4 regions of the Aquitalea sp. ASV15 genome follow, and region 1 is predicted to be linked to each of the others. Evidence: predicted binding sites of a transcription regulator. Region 1 holds the regulator's gene; each other region holds the start of a gene.
The links. The regulator FNR, encoded in region 1, switches genes on or off when oxygen is low (the NO sensors DNR and NnrR bind a similar motif). The targets are predictions, from matches to a motif close to TTGATNNNNATCAA.

Region 1 (5,757 bases):
CTCCATCCGCGAGGTGCTGGGCGAAGAGGCCGCGCCGGACAGCCTGCTGGAAGCCTGGGCCGCCGCCTATCAGCAACTGGCCGACCTGCTGATCAATCTGGAAAACAGCCTGTACCAGCGTGCCGCCACCCAGCCTGGTGGCTGGAGCGGCTGGCGACCGTTCAAGGTGGTGAAAAAACAGCCGGAGAGCAGCGAAATCACCTCCTTCTATCTGCAAGCGGCCGATGGTGGCGCCCTGCCCGCCTTCCAGCCCGGCCAGTATGTGTCGGTACAGCGCTTCATTCCGGAATGGGGCCTGAGTCAACCGCGCCAGTACAGCCTGTCCGATGCACCGGGCCAGGACTGGCTGCGCATTTCGGTGAAGCGTGAGGACGAGCGGGATGAGGCACCGGCCGGCAAGGTGTCAGGTCAATTACACACGGCATTGCAAGAGAACGACATCCTGCAGGTATCGCCGCCATTTGGTGATTTCGTGCTGCATCAGGAGCGGGACACTCCGGTGGTGCTGATCAGCGCCGGCGTCGGCCAGACCCCGCTGCTGTCCATGCTCAAGCATCTGCTGGCCAGCGGCAGCCAGCGGCCTATCCGCTACCTGCACGCTGCCCGCCATGGCCGGGTCCATGCCATGAAACAGGAAGTCGGCCAGCTGGCGGCGCAACACCCGCAGCTGAACAGCACGGTGTTTTATGAATGCCCGCAAGACATGGACCGGCTGGGCCAGGACTACCAGCGCGCCGGCCGCATCGATGCCGCGGCCATCCGCGAGCATGCCCTGCTGGCGGATGCCGACTACTACCTGTGCGGCCCGGTAGGCTTCATGCAGCAGCAGCAGCGCCAGTTGCGGGGGGCCGGGGTCGAGGCCGCGCGCATCCACATGGAAGTATTCGGCTCCAATGCCATGGCCAGCGACTGATTGCCCCTTGCAGCAGCTTTGTCCCAGCGCATTGTGAGGGTGGGCCGTGCGGAGTATCCTGCGCGGCACCGCCCTTACCCTTTTTGCCCATGCAACTGAACCGTTTCACCGATCTGGCATTGCGCGTGCTGATGTATCTGACCCACCGCGATCGCGAACAGGCCGTCACCATCAGCGAAATCGCCGAGCGCTTTGCCGTATCGCGCAACCATCTGGTCAAGGTGGTGCATTTCATGGGACAGCAAGGCTGGCTGAACAACAGCCGTGGCAAGGGTGGCGGGCTGGCGCTGGCGCAGCCGCCCGAGCATTACCGGCTGGGCGGCATCATCCGCACCCTGGAGGGCAATGCCGCGCTGATCGACTGCGCCACGCCCCCTTGCGCCTTGCGCCAGGATTGCCGTCTCAAGTCGGCGCTGGACGTCGGCCTGCAAGCCTTTTTCACGGTGCTGGATGGTTATTCCCTGCGCGATATCGTCGCCAGCCCCACCGGAGAGGCGATTATTCGGCTGCACCGCCAGCAAAATCAGCCCGTCTCGCCGGAAAGCCCGGCGGCAGACTGAGCCGGACAGCGTGATTTGTTGTAAAAAACCATCACTTTTCAAACAAAAAGCCCGCGGTCAGCGGGCTTTTTTTCAGGCTTTTTTTCAGGGTTTCCCCTTGGAAAAACAGCAATCAGCGTGGGGTCAGATGGTCTTGGAATAGCGTGCCTTGGTTTCCCGCTCGCGCAGGTGGCGGTCAAACAGCATGGCGATATTGCGAATCAGGAAGCGCCCTTTCGGTTCGACCATCAGGAAATCGCCGTCAAAAGTCAGCAGACCCAGCTTGTGATATTCGCGGATGGCCGGCAGTTCGGCAGCAAAGTATTCGGCGAAATTGATGCCGTGCACCTGCTCGACGGCCTCCACCGACAAGGAGAAGCGACACATCAGCGCCTGGATGATGCCACGGCGCAGGATGTCATCCTGATCCAGCACCATGCCACGCATCACCGGCAGACGTCCCTCGTCCAGTGCAGCGTAATAGCTGTCCAGGTCTTTTTCATTCTGGCTGTAACAGGGGCCGACCTTGCCGATGGACGACACGCCAAGGCCGATCATGTCGCAGTCGGCATGGGTGGAATAACCCTGGAAATTGCGCTGCAGGCGTGCCTGGCGCAGGGCGATGGCCAGGTCATCTTCCGGCTTGGCAAAGTGGTCCATGCCGATGAAGACATAGCCGGCATCCGCCAGGCTTTTTACCGCGTCCTGCAGGATGTCCAGCTTGGTGCTGGCCGCCGGCAGGTCTGCCTCGTTGATGCGCCGCTGCGGCATGAACACCGTGGGCAGGTGGGCATAGTTGTACAGCGCCAGCCGGTCCGGGCCAATGGCAATCACCTTGTCCAGCGTGGCTTTCAGCGATTCCCGCGTCTGCAGCGGCAGGCCGTAGATCAGGTCCACACTGACCGACTTGAAACCGGCCTCGCGGGCGGCATCGATCACTTCCAGCGTCTCGGCCTCGCTCTGCACGCGGTTTACCGCCTGTTGCACCTGCGGGTCGAAATCCTGGATGCCCACGCTCATGCGGTTAAAGCCCAGACGCGCCAGATGGTGCACGGTCTCGCGCCCCACCTTGCGCGGATCAATCTCAATGGAATATTCTCCCTCCGGCAAAAAATCGAAGTGAGTACGCAGCATGCCCATCAGCCGGTCCAGCTGTTCATCGGACAGGAAAGTGGGGGTACCGCCACCGAAATGCAGCTGGATCAGCTTTTCGCGGCAGCCCAGTGTGGCGGCCACCAGCTTGATTTCTTTTTCCAGGTAGTCGAGATAGCGATCGGCGCGGCTTTTGTCTTTGGTAATGATCTTGTTGCAGCCGCAGTAGTAACATACCGTGTTGCAGAACGGTATATGAACGTACAATGATATTGCGTTCTGATGCATGCCCAGGTGGCGTTGCTTCAGCCAGTGTTTATAGTCTTTCTCCCCAAAGGCCGGGGTAAAACGGTCGGCAGTCGGGTAAGAAGTGTATCTTGGGCCAGAGCCATCAAGACGTTCGATCAATGCTCGGTCGAACTCACAGTGGGTGGGCGAAAACGGATGGGTGGTGTGCATGTCGTCGGGTATTGATAGTCAAACGTCAGGTGGACTGGTAAATTTGCGGAAAACGTGTGAATTCCGCTTTGACAAGGGTCAAGCTTCTTTACAGGGTTGTACAAAACACTCGATGTCTGACCAAAACCAACACACTATTCACGCACTGAAGGTGTCCTGCTCCAACTGCAGCCTGCGCGAACTCTGTCTGCCCATCGGACTGAACCGCGACGAAATGACGCAGCTGGACGCCGTGATCCGTCAGAGCCGCCGCCTCAAGCGCGGCGAATACCTGTTCCGCAGCGGCGAGGGCTTCAAGTCCCTGTTCGCGGTGCGTACCGGTTTCTTCAAAACCAGCGTCGCCAGCCAGGACGGTCGCGAGCAGGTCACCGGCTTTCTGATGTCCGGCGAGCTGATGGGCCTGGATGGCATTTCTTCCAATGTGCATGGCTGCGATGCCATTGCACTGGAAGACAGCGAAGTCTGCGAACTGCCCTTCAACCGCATGGAAAGCCTGGGGCGCGACATTCCCAGCCTGCAGCACCACTTTTTCCGGCTGATGAGCCGCGAAATCGTGCGCGACCAGAACGTCATGCTGCTGCTGGGCAACATGAAGGCGGAAGAACGCCTGGCCGCCTTCTTGCTGAACCTGTCGCAGCGCCTGTCCACCCGCGGTTTTGCCGCCAATGATTTCATCCTGCGCATGAGCCGCGAGGAAATCGGCAGTTTCCTCGGCCTGAAACTGGAAACCGTCAGCCGTACGCTGTCCAAGTTCCAGCAGCAAGGCTGGCTGAGTGTCGATCACAAGCACATCCAGCTGATCAAGGCCGATGCCCTCAAGGACCTGATCGCCGGCTGCACCCACGCCAACGGCGTCTGACGCTAGCGCTCATCCGGCACACCGCAGCCCTGCTTGCCAGCAGCCTGCGGTGTTTTTGCATAGTGCGCAGTACTGGCGTGGCCGACAATTCGTCTGAAGACCTAGTCCGGGCGACCTAGCCGCCCGCCCAGCCCTACCAGCGCCCCACCAGCATGCCTGCAGCCAGCAGCTCGCCCAACTCCATGGCGCGCTCCCGGTGTTGCGGCAAAACCTCACCCTGCGCCAGCAAGGGCGGCAGTACCTCCTTCCAGCCATAGCCACAGGCAATGCGCCGCATGGCCTGTAGCGCGCCCAGTCCGTCATTGCCGGCCGACACCAGCATCAGATAGGGCAGCCCCTCGGTCTTTCCCTGCGCCGGGTAATAGGTGCGATCAAAAAAATCCTTCACGTTCCCCGCCATATAACCGAAGTTCTCCGGCGTAGCCAGCACGATGGCATCTGCAGCCAGCAAGTCATCCAGCCCGGCCTCAGCCGCGGGCAGGCGGTGGATGTGCAGTTCCGCGCACAGCGGCAACAAGGGCTGACACAAGGCGTCGACCAGTTGCAGGGTGTGGCCGGTCTGGCTGGCATACACAATCAGCAGTTGCTTCATCGGTGGAGAGTCCGGTCTATGCTGGCCAGCAAATCCTGCAGCCGCTGCTGCTGCGGCCAGCCCGGCGGCACCACAAAGCCGCGCGCCACTTCCTCCCAGCAGCCATCCCCCACCGGCAGCAATTCGGCCACCAGCTGCGGCACCGCAGCCTGCAGCAGTTCCTGGCGCAGGCTGTCCTGCTCGCGCACCCCCTCCTCCGCCAGCCGCGCCGGAGCCAGCCAACCCAGCCGTGACAGCCACACCCAGCGCGATCCTGCGCTTGTGCTTGGCCAGGGCTGCTGCAGCGGGCTGAGCCAGCCTTGCAGCTGATCTGCGCTCAGCGGTGCGGCCGGGATGGCCGGCCGGTCGGCGTAGAAGAACCAGCCGGCCAGGCGTGCCGCGCTGGCACAGCCGGCAAAGCCCGGCGGCAGGACACGGGCGGCGGCAGGGTGGCTGGCCAGTTGCAGTTGTTCCTGCAGTTTGGCGGCCTTGAGCACCCAGGCATCGCGCAGGCTGGGGCCGACCAGCGTGTCCGCGCCATGCCCCAGTTGCAGATAGAATTTGCTGGCGGTTTCCACATGTAGCGGCACGCCATGCAGCCGGATCAGAAAATCGAATTCGCCGATGGTGCGGCCTGCGGCATCGCGCACCGGCACATTGGCCGCCACCAGTTCGATATGCGGCGCCAGCCGGAACCAGAAAGCCAGCAGGCGCTCGGCATAATGGCCAAGCCGCTGGCATGGCTGTTGCGCCAGCCAGTGCTCAAGCGGGCCTGGATCCTGCTGCAAGGCTTGCAGCAGATCCTCTCCCTGCTCCCCCAGCAACTGCGCGGGTGACAGATTGCTGCCACTCTCCCAGGGCGCAGGCGAGGTGAGCAGGAAAGCCAGATCACGCAGCGCCGGCTGCGTGTAAGGCAGATGAAAGCTGCGTTCAGGCCGTGCCGTCGTGCTCATGGCCATCTGCCACGCGCTGGATCTGTTTCATCAGGCCACGCAGGATGTCGACTTCATCGCGCAGCATGCCGGACCGGTTGAACAGGGCGCGCATGCGGCGCATCAGCCGTTCGCTGTTGCGGCGGCGGTAATAGCCGATGGCTTCCATGGTCTGGTCCAGATGCTGGCAGAAGCCTTCCACCTCGCCCAGGCTGGCGGTTTCGCTTTCCGGGCGCAGGTATTCCACGTCAACACCGGTATGGCTGAACAGCTCGTAGGTCATCACCTGTACCGCCATCGCCAGGTTGAGCGAGAAGTAATCCGGATTGCCGGGGATGGTGACCAGGCGGTTGCACTGCTCCACTTCCTCGATGGACAGGCCGAAGGTTTCA
Region 2 (5,757 bases), on a different contig from region 1:
GTGCAATACCACGGTGGTGTCCTTGCGCGCCTCCACCACTTCGTCCAGATAGCAAATACCGCCCTGGCGCACGGCGCGGGTCAGCGGACCGTCGCACCATACCGTCTGGCCATCCCCGATCAGGTGGCGGCCCACCAGATCGGCGGCGGACAAATCGTCATGGCAGGACACGGTGATCAGCGGCAGGCCCAGCCGGGCCGCCATATGGGCGACAAAGCGGGTCTTGCCACAGCCGGTGGGGCCTTTGATCAAGACCGGCAACTGCTGTTGCCAGGCGGCCTCGAACAGGCGGCATTCATCGCCCTGGGCCTGATAAAACGGTGCTGCCACAGCAGCGGGTAAGGGTGCGTTCATGTCCGGCCTCAGCAAAAACTCATCATCAGCAAACCCGTCACCAGCAGCAGCCAGCCATGCACGACAAGGCGCAGCCAGCGGGGGGCGTGGCGCAGGCCCATATAGTGCTCGATCACGGTAACGCCCTTGACCCAGGCCAGCAGCAATACCAGCCGGGCCAGGGCACCCTGCCCCAGCGACAGGCCCTGTTCGGCCAATAGTGCGGCCAGCAGGGTCAGGCCGCTCAGCCAGAGCCACCACAGCCACAAACGGGAAGATGCGGGATAATTCATCTGCACAGCATAGGCAGTAGGCCGCGCGGCATCCTTGATACCGGATAAGGGTTTGGCCCTGCGCTAGCGCGCCACATACACCAGGGCAAACAGCACCAGCCACACCAGGTCCACCATATGCCAGTAGGCCGCGGCGGTTTCCACGCCGTCCAGCCGGCCAGGGCCATAGCGGCCATCGCGCGCCATCCACCACACCGCCGCCACAATCACCATGCCCAGCACCACATGCAGGAAATGAAACACGGTGAGCGACAGGTAGAACATCCAGAAATCATTGCTGGACAGGCTGATGCCGGCCATGAACTTGCCCGCCAGTTCATACAGCTTGCACAGCAGGAAACCGCTGCCAAACACCATGGCCAGCAGCAGCGCCCGGCGCGCCGCAGCTTGCCGGTCCAGGGCAAACCGCTTCACCGCGGCCACCATGCAGGCGCTGCCGGCGATCAGCAGCAGGGTATTGAGCGTGGGCAGCAGCAAGGCCAGATGCGACTGGCCCTCGGCAAACAAGGCCGGCTGCTGCCGGCGATATACCCCGTACACCAGGAAGAACACGCCAAACACCGCCAGCTCTGCCAGGATGAAACACCACATGGCCAGGTCACCCGGTATATGGCGCGCGGGCGGCGCTGCGGTCAGTTCCAGACTTTGTCCATTCATCTCTGCCTCCAAAACAAAGAGGCGGCCCGCAAGCCGCCTCAAGATCGGTACGGATAGCCGCTACTCAGCTTTCACGTTTGCCGGTGACAAAAAAACTGGTGACATACATCATCAGGCCAGTGAAGAAACACAGGCCAAAGCCGAAACGGGCCCAGTACATCGGCATGATGTGCTGCTGGGTTTCCATGAAGGACAGCGGTGCGGCGGACAGGCGCTGCAGCGACACCTGGGTCACCGCGGCAGCAGTCAGCGACAGGGTGATCCCCACGATGGCCAGCGTCATCACCCAGAAGGCGGTCTTTTCCAGCTTTTGCGCCGCGGCACTGTTGGCTTCACGGCCACGCAGCAGTGGCATGGTGTAGGAGATCATGGTCAGCACCACCATGGCGTAAGCACCGTAGAACGCCATATGGCCATGTGCCGCAGTCAGCTGGGTGCCGTGAGTGTAGTAGTTCACCACCGACAGCGTACCCAGGAAGCCCCATACCCCGGCCCCAAGGAAAGACATCACCCCGGTACCCAGCGCCCACAGCGTGGCGGCCTGGTTGGGATGCTCACGCCGGCGCCGCTTGACCATATTGAAGGCGAACACCGTCATCATGAAGAAGGGAACCGGTTCCAGCGCCGAGAAGACGGAGCCCAGCAGCTGCCAGTAGCCCGGCGTGCCAATCCAGAAATAATGGTGGCCGGTACCGATGATGCCGGTGATCAGCGTCATGGCAATGATCAGGTACAGCCATTTTTCAATGATTTCACGGTCGACGCCGGTCACCTTCACCAGCACGAAAGCCAGCATGGCGCCCATGATCAGTTCCCACACGCCTTCCACCCACAGGTGCACCACCCACCACCAGAAATACTTGTCCAGCACCAGGTTGTTCGGGTTCACAAAAGAGAACAGGAAGAAAATCGCCAGGCCCCACAGCCCCAGCATCATCACGATGCTGATGCTGGTCTTGCGCCCGGACAGCAGGGTCATCGACAGGTTGAACAGGAAGGACAGCGCCACCAGCACGATGCCTACCTTGGTGATCAGCGGCTGCTCCAGGTAGCCGCGCCCCATGGTGGGCAGCAGGTCGTTGCCGGTAAGGTGGGCCAGCACGTTATACGGCAGGCCCAGATAGCCCAGAATGGTCAGCGCACCGGCCACCAGGAATACCCAGAAGGTGATGATGGCCAGTTTCGGGCTGTACAGCTCGCGCTCGCACTCTTCCGGGATCAGGAAGTAGCCCGCGCCCATGAAGCCGAACAGCAGCCAGACAATCAGCAAATTGGTATGCACCATGCGGGCGGTGCCAAACGGAATGGCGGGAAACAGGAAGTCGCCCTTGAAGTACTGCAGGCCGATGATCAGGCCAAACAGGATCTGGCCGATGAACAGGCCGATGGCCGCCACGAAATAGGGCTTGGCCACTGCTTGCGAGCGGTATTTTATCTGGTCATTCACTGTCGCCTTGCTGGCGGGCAGTGCTGCCACGGTTGCATTACTCATGTGTTTTCTCCGGAAGCAATTGATCGCACTGCGGATCAGCCTTCGATATTGGGCGGCCAGTTATTGGTATTGATCTGCGAGCTGTACTTCAGGAAGGCCACCAGATCATCCAGCTGGGCATCGTTCAGGTTGAACTGCGGCATCTGGCGCCGACCCGGTACATTGGTGGGCATCGCCTTCATCCAGCCCTTGATGAACTCCGGGCCACGGCGCACATAGACATTGCCCAGCTCCGGCGCAAAGAACGCCCCCTCGCCCAGCAGCGTGTGGCAACCGGCACAGTTGCGTGTCTCCCAGATTTTCTTGCCGCGCACAGCGGCATCGGTCAGCTGGGCCTTGGCGTTATGGCTGGGCACCGCCAGGGTGGTATCCACGGTCAGCCCCAGGAAAATCAGGAAAAAGAAAACCGACCCACCGTAAAAGATGTTGCGGGCCGTCGATTTGGTGAAGCTCGCGCTCATCACGTCCTCCTCAATTGCGTGTACCGGCAAGCCCGGCACTTGCGGCGAAATGTACGGTTTCGGACATCCCGACAGCATTGATTCGAATCAACGATTTCCGGCCCCCTCCCTACCTACACTGGCAACATTCCAGCCAAGGCCCAGCCAAAGGAGCCTGCATGAACAGCCCGTATCAAGCCCTGCACACGCCCCTGGTGCCGCCAGAAAAACCCGTCATTCCCGGCGCTGAATTCCGGCCTGGCAGCGTCGCCCTGGTGGGTGCCGGGCCGGGTGCCGCCGACCTGCTCACCCTGCGCGCGCTGCAGCGCCTGCAACAGGCGGATGTGGTGCTGTACGACCACCTGCTGGACAGCAGCATTCTGGCGCTGGCCCCCGCCACGGCCGCACGCCTCTGCGTGGGCAAACGCGCCAGCCGCCATACCCTGCCGCAAGCCGACATCAATCAGTTATTGGTCAGCCTGGCCCGGCAAGGCCAGCGCGTGGTGCGGCTGAAGGGGGGCGATCCGCTGCTGTTCGGCCGCGGCGGCGAAGAGATGGAAGCGCTGGCCGCCGCCGGCATTCCCTGTGAAGTGGTCCCCGGCATCAGCGCCGCGCTGGGGGCCGCCGCCAGTGCCGGCCTGCCGCTCACCCATCGCGATTACGCCCAGGGCTGCAGCCTGGTCACCGGTCACCGCCGCCAGGGGCAGCAGACGCTGGACTGGACCCGCCACTGCACGCCCGAGCAGACCATCGTGGTCTATATGGGGCTGGGCGAGGCCGCCAGCATCGCCAGTCAGCTGCTGGCGCATGGCCGGGCGGCCGACACCCCGGTTGCCGTGGTGGAACATGCCTGCTCCGCGCGGCAGCGTTGCCTGTGTGGCAGCCTGCAGACGCTGGCCACCCTGATCGAACAGGAAGGCATCACGGCCCCGGCCCTGCTGGTGATCGGGCAGATCGTCACCCTGCATCAGAAGCTGCAGGCCGCCATGGCCGGGCAAGCTGCAGCGGCAAGTTCTTGATCCGTGTCATTCAAACGGGCCGCCGCCGCACCGCATACTGCGCTTTTACCGTCAGCCCCAGCCACACAGGACACCACCCATGAATGCCATAGCCTGCCTGACCCAGCAGCATCGTGACTGCGACGCCATTCTTGCCCAAGCCGAACAGGCGGTACGTCACGGCGACTGGACCACCGCCGGCCAGACCTGCCTGCGCCTGGCCACCGATCTGGAGCAACACTTCCAGCTGGAAGAACAGCAGCTGTTCCCGGCTTTCGAGGCTGCCACCGGCATGTACAGCGGCCCCACCGCCGTGATGCGCCAGGAACACCAGCAAATCCGCCTGCTGCTGCAGGACATGGACGACGCGCTGCTGGCCAGCGATGCCAGCGCCTGGCTGGGCCACGCCGAAACCCTGCTCATCCTCACCCAGCAGCACAATATGAAAGAAGAAAACATCCTCTATCCCATGTGCCGCCAGCACATTGCCGGCTTTGAGCAGATGGTGCGGCCGGGAGTCAGCGCATGAGCCCGGTCGACCTGCGCCACCTGGCAGCCCCCGCGCCGATGGAAATCATTCTGGATGCCGCCGAGCAATTGCAAGACCAGCAAACCCTGGCCTGGATCCTGCCGCACCACCCCACGCCACTGCTGCCCATGCTCACCGCCCAGGGCATTGCCTACCGCTTCGAGCTGTCCGGCGATGGCGGGGTGATTCTGTACATCAGCAAGGCATGAGCCAGGCCTGGCTTTCCTACGACGACGCGCCCCCCATCTGGCTGCCTGCCAGCTTTTTTGGCGCAGCCATGCTGTGGCTGCTGGCCCTGGGAGGGCTGCTGCTGCCTGCGGGCATGCTGGCGGCCAACCGCTACCACCCGCAGCTGCTGGCGCTGACCCATGTTCTGGCGCTGGGCGTGCTGGGCAACATCATGGCCGGTGCCCTGCTGCAAATGCTGGCGGTGGCCAGCGCCGTGGCAGCACGGCGCGCAGGCCGCCTGCTGCTGGGCATTTTCCTGCCCTGGCAGCTGGGAACCACCTTGCTGGTGGGCGGCTTTTTGCATGGCTTTTCCCCACTCGCCCTGCAGGCGGCGGCAGTCTTGCTGGGTGCGGCCATCCTCCGCCTGGCCTGGCACGGCCTGCATGGGCTGGCCCACAGCCCGGCGCGCGATGCCAGCAGCCGCGGCATGGCGCTGGCACTGCTGGGACTATTGGTCGCCGCCGCGCTCGGGCTGTGCCTGGTGCTGACCCTGAGCGGCCGGCTGGCCCTGCCCTGGCTGCCGCTGCTGCACAGCCATGTACTGTGGGCGGCCATGGGCTGGCTATTGCTGCTGATGCTGGCCGTCAGCCAGACCGTGATTCCGCTGTTCCTGATCACTCCGCCCTATCCGGCCTGGATGCTGAGCACGGCGCGGAGCGTGCTGATCTTGCTGCTTGGCTGCAGCCTGGCCCTGCTGTTCTGGCCAGCGCAATTGTGGCTGCCCGCCAGCCTGCTGCTGATTCCAGTACTGCTTTATGCCGTGCAATCCTGGCAGCTGCTGCGGCAA
Region 3 (5,757 bases), on a different contig from region 1:
ATTTGGGCAGATCGGGGAAATTGCCTTCAATGCGCCAGCCGCGCAGGCGCAATAGCATGATGGACAGAGCGCGCATGAAGTCGCGCAGCAGCGGAGTATCGAAAATGGTGTAGTGCATGGAGTCCGGCATGAGGGCAGGATCCGCGCGACGGACGGCGGACAGCCCTCCGGTCAGAGGCCTGCCTTGACGATGGAAAAGGCGGACTGTACCGGATATGGCCATGCGGGTAAATCACAATCATGCCGCCGGCCGGCATGCTGGCCGCCAGCGGCTGTCGACTAGGCGCGCTGCAAGATTTCTTTCAGGTCTTTTTGCACGTCCCAGAAGGTGACATCAGCATCGTAAACGCCCAGGCAAGTGGGCTTGGCCAGATAGCGCTGGGCATTACGGCTATCCATGGAGCAGAACAGCAGACGCTCCTTTTCCCAGATCACGATGCACTGACCCTTTTTGGACAGACGGTCGATCAGGGTGCTGATCTGCTCGCTGATAACCCGGGCCGAGAGGTTTGCGCCATATTTGCCGGCTTTGGAAAATTCATTTTTCATCACTTCGGACAATCTTTTCTGGGTTGGTCAATGACTCACCCGTCGTATTATCCGCAGTGGTAAAACAATACCTATCAGACGTTTCGGAAAGATAGCCTGCGACTTTAAAACCTCGCCCTGGCTACGTCTGCCGGCGATTTCAGCACACGGTCAGTCCGCGGGCGGCAAACAAGGCCCGCGCCGCGGCGACTGCCGCCGCATCCGGCGTGGGCGTATCTGCCAGCGGATAAGCCATGCCCAGTGCCGCCCACTTTGCCGCGCCCATCTGGTGAAAAGGCAGCACTTCCACCCGCTGCACAATACTGCCCAGCCCTGCCACATAATCAGCCAGACGGCTGATGTCGTCGGCGCCATCCGTCAGCCCCGGCACCAGCACATAGCGTAGCCAGACGGGCTTGCCAAGGCGCTGCAAACGCTGGGCAAAGTCCAGTGTCGGCTGCAGCGGCTGGCCGGTAATCAACTGGTAGCGCGCCGGATCGCTGTGCTTGATGTCCAGCAACACCAGGTCCACCGCTGCAAGCCAGTCGTCACTGATGCCCGCATGCAGAAAGCCCTGGGTGTCCAGCGCAGTATGCAGGCCATAACGCTGCTTGATGGCCCGCAACAGCGCACCGACAAACTCCGGCTGCATCAGGGGTTCGCCACCGGAGATGGTGACGCCGCCGGCAAACTTGAGAAAGCCGGCATAGGGGGCCAGCTCGGCCAGCGCCTCATCCAGCGTCAACTGACGCCCGGCGTGCAGCTTCCAGGTGTCCGGGTTGTGGCAGTACTGGCAGCGGAACTGGCAGCCGGACATGAAAAAGACAAAACGCATGCCTGGGCCGTCGACACCGGCACCGCTCTCGGTGGAATGCAGGTAGCCGGTGGGCTGCCCTGCGGCAAGCGGCATCTGCACGCTGTGCTGCAACATGAATCACTCCTGACGAAAAACCCGCCCACCAGCCAGGGCTGGTGAGCGGGCCATACCTCCACGGGTGGCCTGATAGCCGATTACAGGCTGGCGTGGAAGGTACGATTAATCACATCCAGCTGCTGTTCGCGGGTGAGTTTGACGAAGTTGACCGCATAACCCGACACGCGGATCGTCAGCTGCGGATACAGCTCGGGGTGTTCCATGGCATCCAGCAAGGTCTCGCGCCGGAACACATTGACATTGACATGGAAGCCACCGGCGGCGGCAAAGCCATCCAGGCAATGCGACAGATTGGCGATGCGATCCTGCGCAGTATGCCCCAGCGCATCCGGGGTAGCCGATGCCGTCCAGCTGATGCCATCCAGCGCAGCGGAGTACGGCAGCTTGGCCACCGAAGCGCCGGCCGCAACAAAACCATGCACATCACGGCCATTCATCGGATTGGCACCCGGCGCAAACGGCTCGCCAGTACGGCGACCGCATGGGGTGTTGCCGGTTTTCTTGCCATACACCACATTGGAGGTGATGGTGAGCACCGACTGGGTGGGTGTGGCATTACGGTAGAAATACGGCTGGGCCTTGATCTTGTTCATGAAGGTTTCGGTCAGCCACACCGCCATGCTGTCGACGCGATCATCGTTATTGCCATAGGCGGGGTAGTCGCCCTCGATGCGGTAATCCACTGCCAGGCCGGCTTCGTTGCGGATGACATGTACGCGCGCATGCTTGATGGCCGACAGCGAATCCGCTGCCACCGACAGGCCGGCAATGCCGCAGGCCATGGTACGCAGGATGTCGCGGTCGTGCAGCGCCATTTCGATGCGCTCGTAAGCGTACTTGTCATGCATGTAGTGAATGCAGTTGAGGGCTTTCACATAGGTGGCGGCCAGCCAGTCCATCATCTTGTCGAAGCGGGCCATCACCGTGTCAAAGTCCAGCACATCGTCGGTGATCGGGGCGAAACCGTGGGCCACCACCGCCCCGCTCTTTTCGTCCACGCCACCATTGATGGCATACAGCATGGCCTTGGCCAGATTGGCACGCGCACCAAAGAACTGCATCTGCTTGCCGATTCGCATGGCCGATACGCAGCAGGCGATGCCGTAATCGTCGCCCCACAATGGGCGCATCAGATCATCGTTTTCGTACTGGATCGAGCTGGTATCGATGGAAACCCTGGCGCAGAAGTCCTTGAAGCCCTGCGGCAGGCTGGTCGACCACAGCACGGTCAGGTTCGGCTCGGGCGCCGGCCCCAGGTTGTACAGGGTATTGAGGAAACGGAAGCTGTTTTTCGACACCAGGGTGCGGCCATCCTCGCCCATGCCGCCGATGGATTCGGTGACCCAAGTCGGATCGCCGGAGAACAGCTGATCGTATTCCGGGGTGCGCAGGAAACGCACGATGCGCAGCTTGATCACCAGATCGTCAATCAGCTCCTGCGCCTGCTCCTCGCTCAGCACACCGGCGGCCAGGTCGCGCTCGATATAGATGTCGAGGAAGGTGGCGATGCGGCCCAGTGACATGGCCGCACCATTTTGCTCTTTCACGGCAGCCAGATAGGCAAAGTAGGTCCACTGCACCGCCTCGCGGGCATTCACCGCCGGGCGGCTGATGTCAAAGCCGTACTTGGCCGCCATCTGGCGCAATTCGTCCAGCGCACGGAACTGTTCGGACAACTCTTCACGCTGGCGCAGCACGTCTTCGGTGAATACGGCATCATCCAGCTCGTGGAACAGCTGCTGACGCTCCTTGCGCAGGAAATCCGTGCCATAGAGTGCGACACGGCGGTAATCGCCAATGATGCGGCCACGGCCATAGGCATCCGGCAGGCCGGTGATGATGCCGGATTTGCGTGCAGCCAGGATTTCCGGGGTATAGGTATCGAACACCCCCTGATTATGGCTCTTGCGGTATTTGCTCCAGACTTCCTTGATCACCGGGTCCAGCGTAAAGCCATAGGCAGCCAGTCCGGCTTCCACCATGCGCAAGCCACCATTGGGCATGATGGCGCGCTTGAGCGGCGCATCGGTTTGCAGGCCGACAATCAGTTCCAGTGACTGGTCGATATAACCGGCGTCATGCGCGGTGATGGAGGTGGCACGATCAGCCGATACATCCAGCACACCCTTTTCCCGCTCCTGCCGCAGCAGTTCGCCCAGCACATCCCACAGCTTGCGGGTGCGTTCGCTGGCACCAGCCAGGAAAGAGGCATCGCCGGTAAAGGGGCGATAATTCAGCTGAATGAATTGACGTACATCGACATGGTTTTGCCAGTTGCCGGCAGTAAAGCCCCGCCACGGGTCAGCCTGTACGGCATTGTGAGCAATCGCTTCCATGACCACCTCCTGAGTTGAAGTCCAAAACTTGCCCCTACAGAAACAATACTACATTCACTATCGAAAGCAGCTTATTGATGTACATCAAGCTCCACCATGGCAGTTCATCACAGCCGGACATTCTGCCAGTACCCACCCCCTACCCCTTGCCCAAACATGGCGCCAAAAGTCATTTTTATTGTTACTTTTCAATAAATTACAGAAAATTAAAATACACACACGCAGTACCAGTGCAGCATGCGCGGCAGCAACAGCGTGATCCCCCACCAGCCAAACCCTGCGGCAAATGCTCAGGCACCAGCGAAGCATAGCAATAATTGCAAAACAAAAATGTTCGTTTTCGAATATTGCATTGAGACCAATACGCACAACCGACAACATCACTCTGCGCGATAAGTAGTTTTACTACAATGCTTGTCAACAAATATCCACGCTGCGGGTGCAAAGCGCCATACGGGAACCAAGCGGCAAGCCGACACTCTGTACTTCAGTCCAGTATCAGGAATAACCATGAACAAATCGCACCTTGCCACCCTGCTCGCCAGCCTGTTTGCGGTCACCGCCTGTACCCAGCAGCAAAGTGACGTGGCGCAGCAGGCAGCTTCGGCCGCCATCAGCACCGCACATGCCACACTGGGCGATGCCAGCGCACCGCTGGCAACACTGCGCCAACAGGCCAGCGCAGCCGCCGGTGAAGCCCGGCAGCAAGCCGCCAAACTGGTGGCGGACAATCCGGCTCTGGGGCTTGCGGTATCGGCGGTGCAACAGGGAATGGGGAAAGCGACGAATGCGCTGCAATGGCAGCAGCTGGAAGCAAAAGTGGGCAGCTATCCGGCGGATATCGGCCTCTATCAACAAGGTGCGGTAGCCGAAGCACTGCGTCAGCTACTGGGCAAGAAGATGCCGGTCTTCCTGCAGAACATGCAGGTCAGCAGTCCACTGGGCAAGGACCAGCTTTTGTTTGTCAGCGGCAACAAAGCGCATCAGGGCGGCGAGGAGATGGCCTATCTGCTGCTGGACCCAGCCAGCAAGCAGCTGGAAGTGGGTCTGGTCGAACAGGGCAGGCTGCACGTTTATCGCAGCGGCCCACCGCTGTACCGCCCAGCGGAGATCAACACCATGCTGGGCAACCTGACTGGCAAGCCCTGAACGCTATACGGACCAGGCTGCGGGCCAGCGGCTTCATGCCGCCAGCCCGCGCGGCCACAAACGGCCGGTTTGCTGCATATACAGGCGATAGGCAGGTCCGGCGCGCCGCAGCATTTCACCCTCCTCGCGCCGAACGCTGCCGCGGTAACACAGCAGCAAGGCCAGCACACCGCTGGCGGCCAGCCCATCCTGCAATAGCAGCAGCTGCGCCAGCGCCGCCAGCCACAGCGCTGCATACAGGGGATGACGGATGCGCCGGTACACACCGCTCTGGCACTGCAGCGTTCCGGCAGCTTGCAGCAGCAAATCATGCTGGCTACGCCAGAACAGCCAGCAGGCATAGGCCAGTAGCAAACTGCCGGCTGGAGCGGCCAGCGGCGCTAGCTCCAGCGGCCAATAGCGCTGCCAGCCAGTGGCCGCGGCCAGCATGGGCAGGAGCAACATGCCGGTCAGCACCGGCCAGCGCAGAATGCAGTGCCCCACCACCATGCGGCTGCGCTGCTCTAATAATGGGCGGTAAGCCAGCCGTGTCAGCAGCATGACAAGCACGCCGGCAAGCTGAATGATGGACCACAGCATGCTCTGCCTCCTTGGTCTCAGTTAATAACAATGATTATCATTTATAATATCAATTGCGGCAAGCCCTATCACACCATGACACTCCTGCTGTGCCGCCAGACGTGTCAGAATCGGCAGACAGGCCGCTGCCAGCGCTGCCAGCCTGCGTGATCACTGCATTGCAATTGCTTCCCCCCGGCAGCCGAGAAAGGTCAAGCCATGCCCAAGCGCCGTCTTGCCAGCCTGTGTGCG
Region 4 (5,757 bases), on a different contig from region 1:
CACCAGCCGTCCCGGCCAGTCGCAGCTGGAAAACGGCTCGATGCCGGCCAATGGCAAGCCGGGCTCAGTGATGCAGATGCTGTTCATCAAAATGCAGGCGTTCGGCAAACTCGCCCTGCTTGCCCACATTGAAGGCCGAGACTGGACGGAAATAGCCCATCACGCGGGTCCACACTTCGCAGCGGGTACGCAGGGCCGGGTCGAGTTGTGCGGTGCTGATGACCTGGGGGTGTCGGGTTGGGGTTGTCATGGTGTTCTCCTGTTAAGGGACGGGTGAAAGCGTGTCAGCCTCAGCTGGCGGCAGTGGCTGCCATGGTGCGGACCAGCAGTTCGGCATCGCACTTGGGGCAGTATTCGTGGTGGCCGCTCAGATAGCCATGCTGCGGACACACCGAGAAGGTGGGGGTGACCGTGACATAGGGCAGCCGGAAGCGTTGCAGCGAGCGGCGCACCAGCTGCTTGCAGGCTGCGCTGCTGCTGATCGCCTCACGCATATACAGGTGCAGCACGGTGCCGCCGGTATAGCGGCGCTGCAGCGGCTCCTGGTGGCTGAGCGCGGCGAAGGGGTCGTCGGTATGGCCGGCGGGCAGCTGGCTGGAATTGGTGTAGTAAGGCTGGGCGTCCGTGCCGGCCTGCAGGATGCCGGGGTAGCGCTTGCGGTCTTCGCGGGCAAAGCGGTAGGTGGTGCCCTCGGCCGGGGTGGCTTCCAGGTTGTACAGATGGCCGGTGCTTTCCTGCATTTGCACCATGCGCGCACGGATGTGGTCGAGCAGCTCCAGCGCCAGCTGCTGGCCATGGGCGGTGGTGATGTCGTCGGCATCGCGGCTGTAATTGCGGATCAGCTCATTGATGCCGTTTACGCCGATGGTGGAGAAGTGATTGCGCAAAGTGCCGAGATAGCGCCTGGTGTAAGGATAGAGGCCATCGTCCATCCAGCCCTGTACCCGCCGGCGCTTGATTTCCAGGCTGTCGCAGGCCAGGGCCAGCAGGCGGTCGGTTTCGGCCAGCAGGCCGGCCCAGTCGCCGCGAAAGCGGTAGCCCAGCCGCGCGCAATTAAGGGTGACCACGCCTAGCGAGCCGGTCTGTTCGGCACTGCCAAACAGACCGTTGCCGCGCTTGAGCAGTTCGCGCAGGTCCAGCTGCAGCCGGCAGCACATGGAGCGCACCATTTGCGGCTCCAGATCGGAATTGAGGAAGTTCTGGAAATACGGCAGGCCGTAGCGGGCCGTCAGCTCGAACAGCAAATCGGCATTGGCGCTGTCCCAGTCGAAATCCGGGGTGATGTTGTAGGTGGGAATGGGAAAGGTAAAAGCCCGGCCATGCGCGTCGCCACTGGCCATCACCCGCAGAAAGGCGCGGTTGATGCGGTCCATTTCCGGCTGGCAGTCGCCATAGCAGAACGGCATTTCCTCGCCGGCAATCAGCGGGATCTGTTCCGCCAGGTCGGCCGGGCAGCGCCAATCGAAGGTGAGGTTGGTAAATGGTGTCTGCGTGCCCCAGCGCGAGGGCACGTTGAGGTTGTACACAAACTCCTGCATGGCTTGCTCCAGCTGGGCGTCACTCAGGCCATCGCGCTTGATGAAGGGGGCCAGGTAGGTGTCCACGCTGGAAAAAGCCTGTGCGCCGGCCCATTCGTTTTGCAGGGTGCCCAGAAAATTCACCATCTGCCCCAGCGCCGCGCTCAGGTGGCGCGGCGGGGCCGATTCCACCCGGCCCGGCACGCCATTGAAGCCTTCGTGCAGCAACTGGCGCAGCGACCAGCCGGCGCAGTAGCCGGCCAGCACATCCAGATCATGCAGGTGGAAATCGGCCTCGCGGTGGGCCTGGGCCACTGCCGCCGGGTAGATGCCATCCAGCCAGTAGTTGGCGGTGAGCTTGCCGGCGGCATTCAGAATCATCCCGCCCAGGCTGTAGCCCTGGTTGGCATTGGCAGAGACGCGCCAGTCGGCGCGGCTGAGGTATTCGTCCAGCGTGGCAAGCGGACTGACCATGACAGGTTTTTTCATAACAATATGTAGTGCCTTGAAATTTTCAGACACTATATATTGATTTTTAGCGCAGCAAAGTCACAGCTGGAAAAGGCTTGATGCGGATCAAGTGCCGCCCGCGCCGGCCGCTTGCACCAGGGTGGCGCCGGTTTTTCATGCTGCTGTCTTGTAGGGATTGCCCTACAGGACTACAGCATTTTTCCTGACAGTAAAATCCGCAGCCCCCCGATACCCCTGCTGTCATCCACTTTTTACAATTCAGTCATCACCATTTAAACAGGAGTGGTCATGGCTGAAACGAACGCAAGCGACATCCTGGTCCGCTTCAAGAACGTACAAAAGAGCTACGACGGCGAGACCCTGATCGTGAAGGATCTCAATCTGGATATCCGCAAGGGCGAATTCCTGACCCTGCTGGGTCCGTCCGGCTCCGGCAAGACCACCAGCCTGATGATGCTGGCCGGCTTTGAAACCCCGACCGCCGGCGAGATCATGCTGGGCGAGCGTTCGCTCAACCGCGTACCGCCGCACAAGCGCGATATCGGCATGGTGTTCCAGAACTACGCGCTGTTTCCGCACATGACCGTGGCCGAGAACCTGGCTTTCCCGCTGAAAGTGCGCGGCATGGACAAGACCGACGTCACCGAGCGCGTCAAGCGTGCCCTGTCCATGGTGCAGCTGGACAAGTTTGCCAACCGCTACCCCGGCCAGATGTCCGGTGGCCAGCAGCAGCGCGTGGCCCTGGCCCGTGCCCTGGTTTTCGAACCGCAACTGGTGCTGATGGACGAGCCGCTGGGTGCGCTGGACAAGCAGCTGCGCGAACACATGCAGATGGAAATCAAGCATCTGCACGAACGGCTGGGCGTGACCGTGGTGTATGTGACCCACGACCAGAGCGAAGCGCTGACCATGTCCGACCGCGTGGCCGTGTTCCATCAGGGTGAAATCCAGCAGATCGACAGCCCGCAAGGCCTGTACGAGCATCCGCGCAATACCTTTGTCGCCAACTTCATCGGTGAAAACAACCGCCTGCACGGCAAGCTGCTCAGCCGCGATGGCGAGCGCTGCACCGTGGGCCTGGAAAACGGCGAGCGCGTGGAAGCCATGGCCATTCACGATGCCGCCCCCGGCGCACCGGTATCGCTGTCCATCCGCCCGGAACGCATCAAGCTGAACGTGGCGCAGGAGCAAAACCGCTTCTCCGGCCGCGTGCGCGAATTCATCTATCTGGGCGACCACGTGCGCATCCGCATGGAAGCCTGTGGCAACTCCAGTTTCATCGTCAAACAGCCTATCGCCACGCTCGACCCCAAGCTGGCCGTGGGCGATGTGATTTCGCTGGGCTGGAATGTAGAACACGTAAGAGCGCTCGATCCCGTCGAACTGGCCGAGTGAGTGCGTGCGAGTGAGTAAGGTGTAGCTGTAGTCCTAAAACAATAGGAGATCTATCAAATGAAGAAATGCATGAAAGCTCTTTCGCTGGCCGTGGTTGCTGCTTGCTGTGCTCAGAGTGCCCTGGCCGGTGACCTGACCGTGATTTCCTTCGGCGGCGCCAACAAGGCTGCCCAGGAAAAGGCCTACTACGCCCCCTTCACCAAGGCTACCGGCATCAAGGTAGTGGGCGGCGAGTACAACGGCGAAATGGCCAAGGTGAAAGCCATGGTCGACACCAAGAGCGTGTCCTGGGACGTGCTGGAAGTGGAATCCCCGGAACTGGCCCGCGGTTGCGATGAAGGCATGTTCGAAAAGCTGGACTACAGCAAGATCGGCAACAAGGCTGATTTCGTACCGGGCGCTGCCCAGTCCTGCGGTGTGGGCATCTTCGTATGGTCGACCGTACTGGCCTACAACGCCGACAAGCTGAAGGTTGGCCCGACCAGCTGGAAGGATTTCTGGGATGTGAAGAAATTCCCGGGCAAGCGCGGCATGCGCAAGGGTGCCAAGTACACCCTGGAAGTAGCGCTGATGGCTGACGGCGTGGCACCGAAGGACGTGTACAAGGTACTGGCGACCCCGGCCGGCGTGGACCGCGCCTTCAAGAAGCTGGACCAGCTGAAGCCGAATATCCAGTGGTGGGAAGCCGGCGCACAACCGCCGCAGTACCTGGTATCCGGCGACGTGGTGATGAGCTCGGCCTACAACGGCCGTATCGCCAACACCCAGAAGGAAGGCAAGAACCTGAAGATCGTCTGGAACGGCGGCATGTATGACTTTGATTCGTGGGCCATCCCGAAGGGCTCGCCGAACAAGGACGCTGCGCTGAAGTTCATCGCTTTCGCCAGCAAGCCGGAAAACCAGAAGGTGTACTCGCAGAATATCGCCTACGGCCCGACCAACAAGAAAGCCGTGCCGCTGCTGGACTCGAAGCTGGTGGCTGACCTGCCGACCGCTCCGCAAAACATCAAGAGCGGTGTCGCCGTGGATGTGGCTTTCTGGGCTGACTTCGGCGAATCGCTGGAACAACGCTTCAACGCCTGGGCTGCCAAGTAAGCAGCTGCAACACGCATGACTGCTGCCGGCTCTTTTATATCCGGCAGCAGGTCCGCCCCCTCGGGGGTTCATCCCCAGGGGGTTTCACCCCTTACCTGATCCGGAGCCGGAAGAATGACCGCTTCCTCTGCACCCACCACCGCTGTCGCAGCCACCCTGCCGGAGGCCGGCCGTTCGCTGAAACAGAAGCTGGCCCGCGCCGAGCGCATGAACAAACTCAAGTCCCAGCTGCTGATCCTGCCGCTGGTGCTGTTTATCCTGCTGGTATTCGTGCTGCCCATTACCAGCCTGTTATTCAAGAGCGTCAACAACCCGGAAGTGGTGGACGCCATGCCGCACACGGTCAAGGCCATCTCCAGCTGGAGCGGCCGCGCCCTGCCGCCGGAAACCGTGTATGCCGCGGCAGCACAGGACATCCAGCAAGCACACGATGACCAGAAGCTGGGTGACCTGGGCAAACGCCTGAACATGGAAGTGGCCGGCTACCGCAGCCTGCTCAACAAGACCGCCCGTGCCCTGCCGATGGACCCGGCCCCGAAATCCTACAAGGACGCGCTGACCAATCTGGACGAGCGCTGGGGTGACCCGGCCTACTGGCAGGCCATCCGCCGCAACACCAGCAGCCAGACCCCGTTCTACCTGCTGGCCGCCATGGATCACCGCATCGATGATCTGGGCGAAATCAGCCGCTCCGCCCCGGACCAGGCCATTTACCTGGACATCTTTACCCGTACCTTCTGGATGAGCCTGGTGGTGACCGCCATTGCCCTGGCCCTGGCCTACCCGCTGGCCTACCTGCTGGTCAACCTGCCCACCCGCACCAGCAACCTGCTGATGATCCTGGTGCTGCTGCCGTTCTGGACTTCCGTGCTGGTACGGGTTGCCGCCTGGATCGTGCTGCTGCAATCCGGAGGCCTGATCAACTCCACCATGCAATGGCTGGGCCTGATCGATCATCCGCTGCAACTGGTATTCAACCGCACCGGCGTGTACATCTCCATGGTGCACATCCTGCTGCCCTTCATGATCCTGCCCATCTACAGCGTGATGAAAGGCATCTCCCCCAGCTATATGAAGGCTGCCATCTCGCTGGGCTGCCACCCGTTTGCCAGCTTCTGGCGCGTGTACTTCCCGCAGACCGTGGCCGGTATCAGTGCCGGTGCGCTGCTGGTGTTCATCCTGTCCATCGGCTACTACATCACCCCGGCCCTGCTGGGTAGCCCGAACGACCAGATGGTGAGCTACTTCGTCGCCTTCTATACCAATACCTCGATCAACT

Region 2: cobA (uroporphyrinogen-III C-methyltransferase) is a predicted target of FNR. The motif match lies at 3,314-3,327, and genes of this name have one in related genera.
Region 3: pflB (formate C-acetyltransferase) is a predicted target of FNR. The motif match lies at 3,873-3,886, and genes of this name have one in related genera.
Region 4: JHD64_RS03740 (ribonucleoside triphosphate reductase) is a predicted target of FNR. The motif match lies at 2,084-2,097, and genes of this name have one in related genera.

Annotation. Positions count from the first base shown of each region.
Region 1 covers NZ_JAELTZ010000016.1:26,377-32,133, forward strand. Annotated here, with positions in the region: gene hmpA (NO-inducible flavohemoprotein) at 1-913, shown strand, start outside; gene JHD64_RS09195 (Rrf2 family transcriptional regulator) at 1,003-1,473, shown strand; gene hemN (oxygen-independent coproporphyrinogen III oxidase) at 1,597-3,003, opposite strand; gene fnr (fumarate/nitrate reduction transcriptional regulator Fnr) at 3,116-3,862, shown strand; gene JHD64_RS09210 (flavodoxin family protein) at 3,996-4,454, opposite strand; gene JHD64_RS09215 (DUF1853 family protein) at 4,451-5,386, opposite strand; gene JHD64_RS09220 (RNA methyltransferase) at 5,364-5,757, opposite strand, start outside.
Region 2 covers NZ_JAELTZ010000033.1:39,224-44,980, reverse strand. Annotated here, with positions in the region: partial or broken gene JHD64_RS14630 (CbbQ/NirQ/NorQ/GpvN family protein) at 1-354, opposite strand, end outside; gene JHD64_RS14625 (cytochrome C oxidase subunit IV family protein) at 363-626, opposite strand; gene JHD64_RS14620 (cytochrome c oxidase subunit 3) at 690-1,283, opposite strand; gene JHD64_RS14615 (cbb3-type cytochrome c oxidase subunit I) at 1,348-2,775, opposite strand; gene JHD64_RS14610 (cytochrome c) at 2,811-3,236, opposite strand; gene cobA (uroporphyrinogen-III C-methyltransferase) at 3,395-4,234, shown strand; gene JHD64_RS14600 (hemerythrin domain-containing protein) at 4,314-4,742, shown strand; gene JHD64_RS14595 (DUF2249 domain-containing protein) at 4,739-4,951, shown strand; gene JHD64_RS14590 (hypothetical protein) at 4,948-5,757, shown strand, end outside.
Region 3 covers NZ_JAELTZ010000006.1:110,483-116,239, forward strand. Annotated here, with positions in the region: gene JHD64_RS04230 (lysophospholipid acyltransferase family protein) at 1-130, opposite strand, end outside; gene JHD64_RS04235 (hypothetical protein) at 280-549, opposite strand; gene pflA (pyruvate formate-lyase-activating protein) at 689-1,459, opposite strand; gene pflB (formate C-acetyltransferase) at 1,540-3,798, opposite strand; gene JHD64_RS04250 (hypothetical protein) at 4,309-4,947, shown strand; gene JHD64_RS04255 (DUF1295 domain-containing protein) at 4,981-5,526, opposite strand; gene JHD64_RS04260 (sorbosone dehydrogenase family protein) at 5,725-5,757, shown strand, end outside.
Region 4 covers NZ_JAELTZ010000006.1:12-5,768, forward strand. Annotated here, with positions in the region: gene nrdD (anaerobic ribonucleoside-triphosphate reductase) at 65-250, opposite strand; gene JHD64_RS03740 (ribonucleoside triphosphate reductase) at 291-2,006, opposite strand; gene JHD64_RS03745 (ABC transporter ATP-binding protein) at 2,277-3,383, shown strand; gene JHD64_RS03750 (ABC transporter substrate-binding protein) at 3,453-4,478, shown strand; gene JHD64_RS03755 (ABC transporter permease) at 4,593-5,757, shown strand, end outside.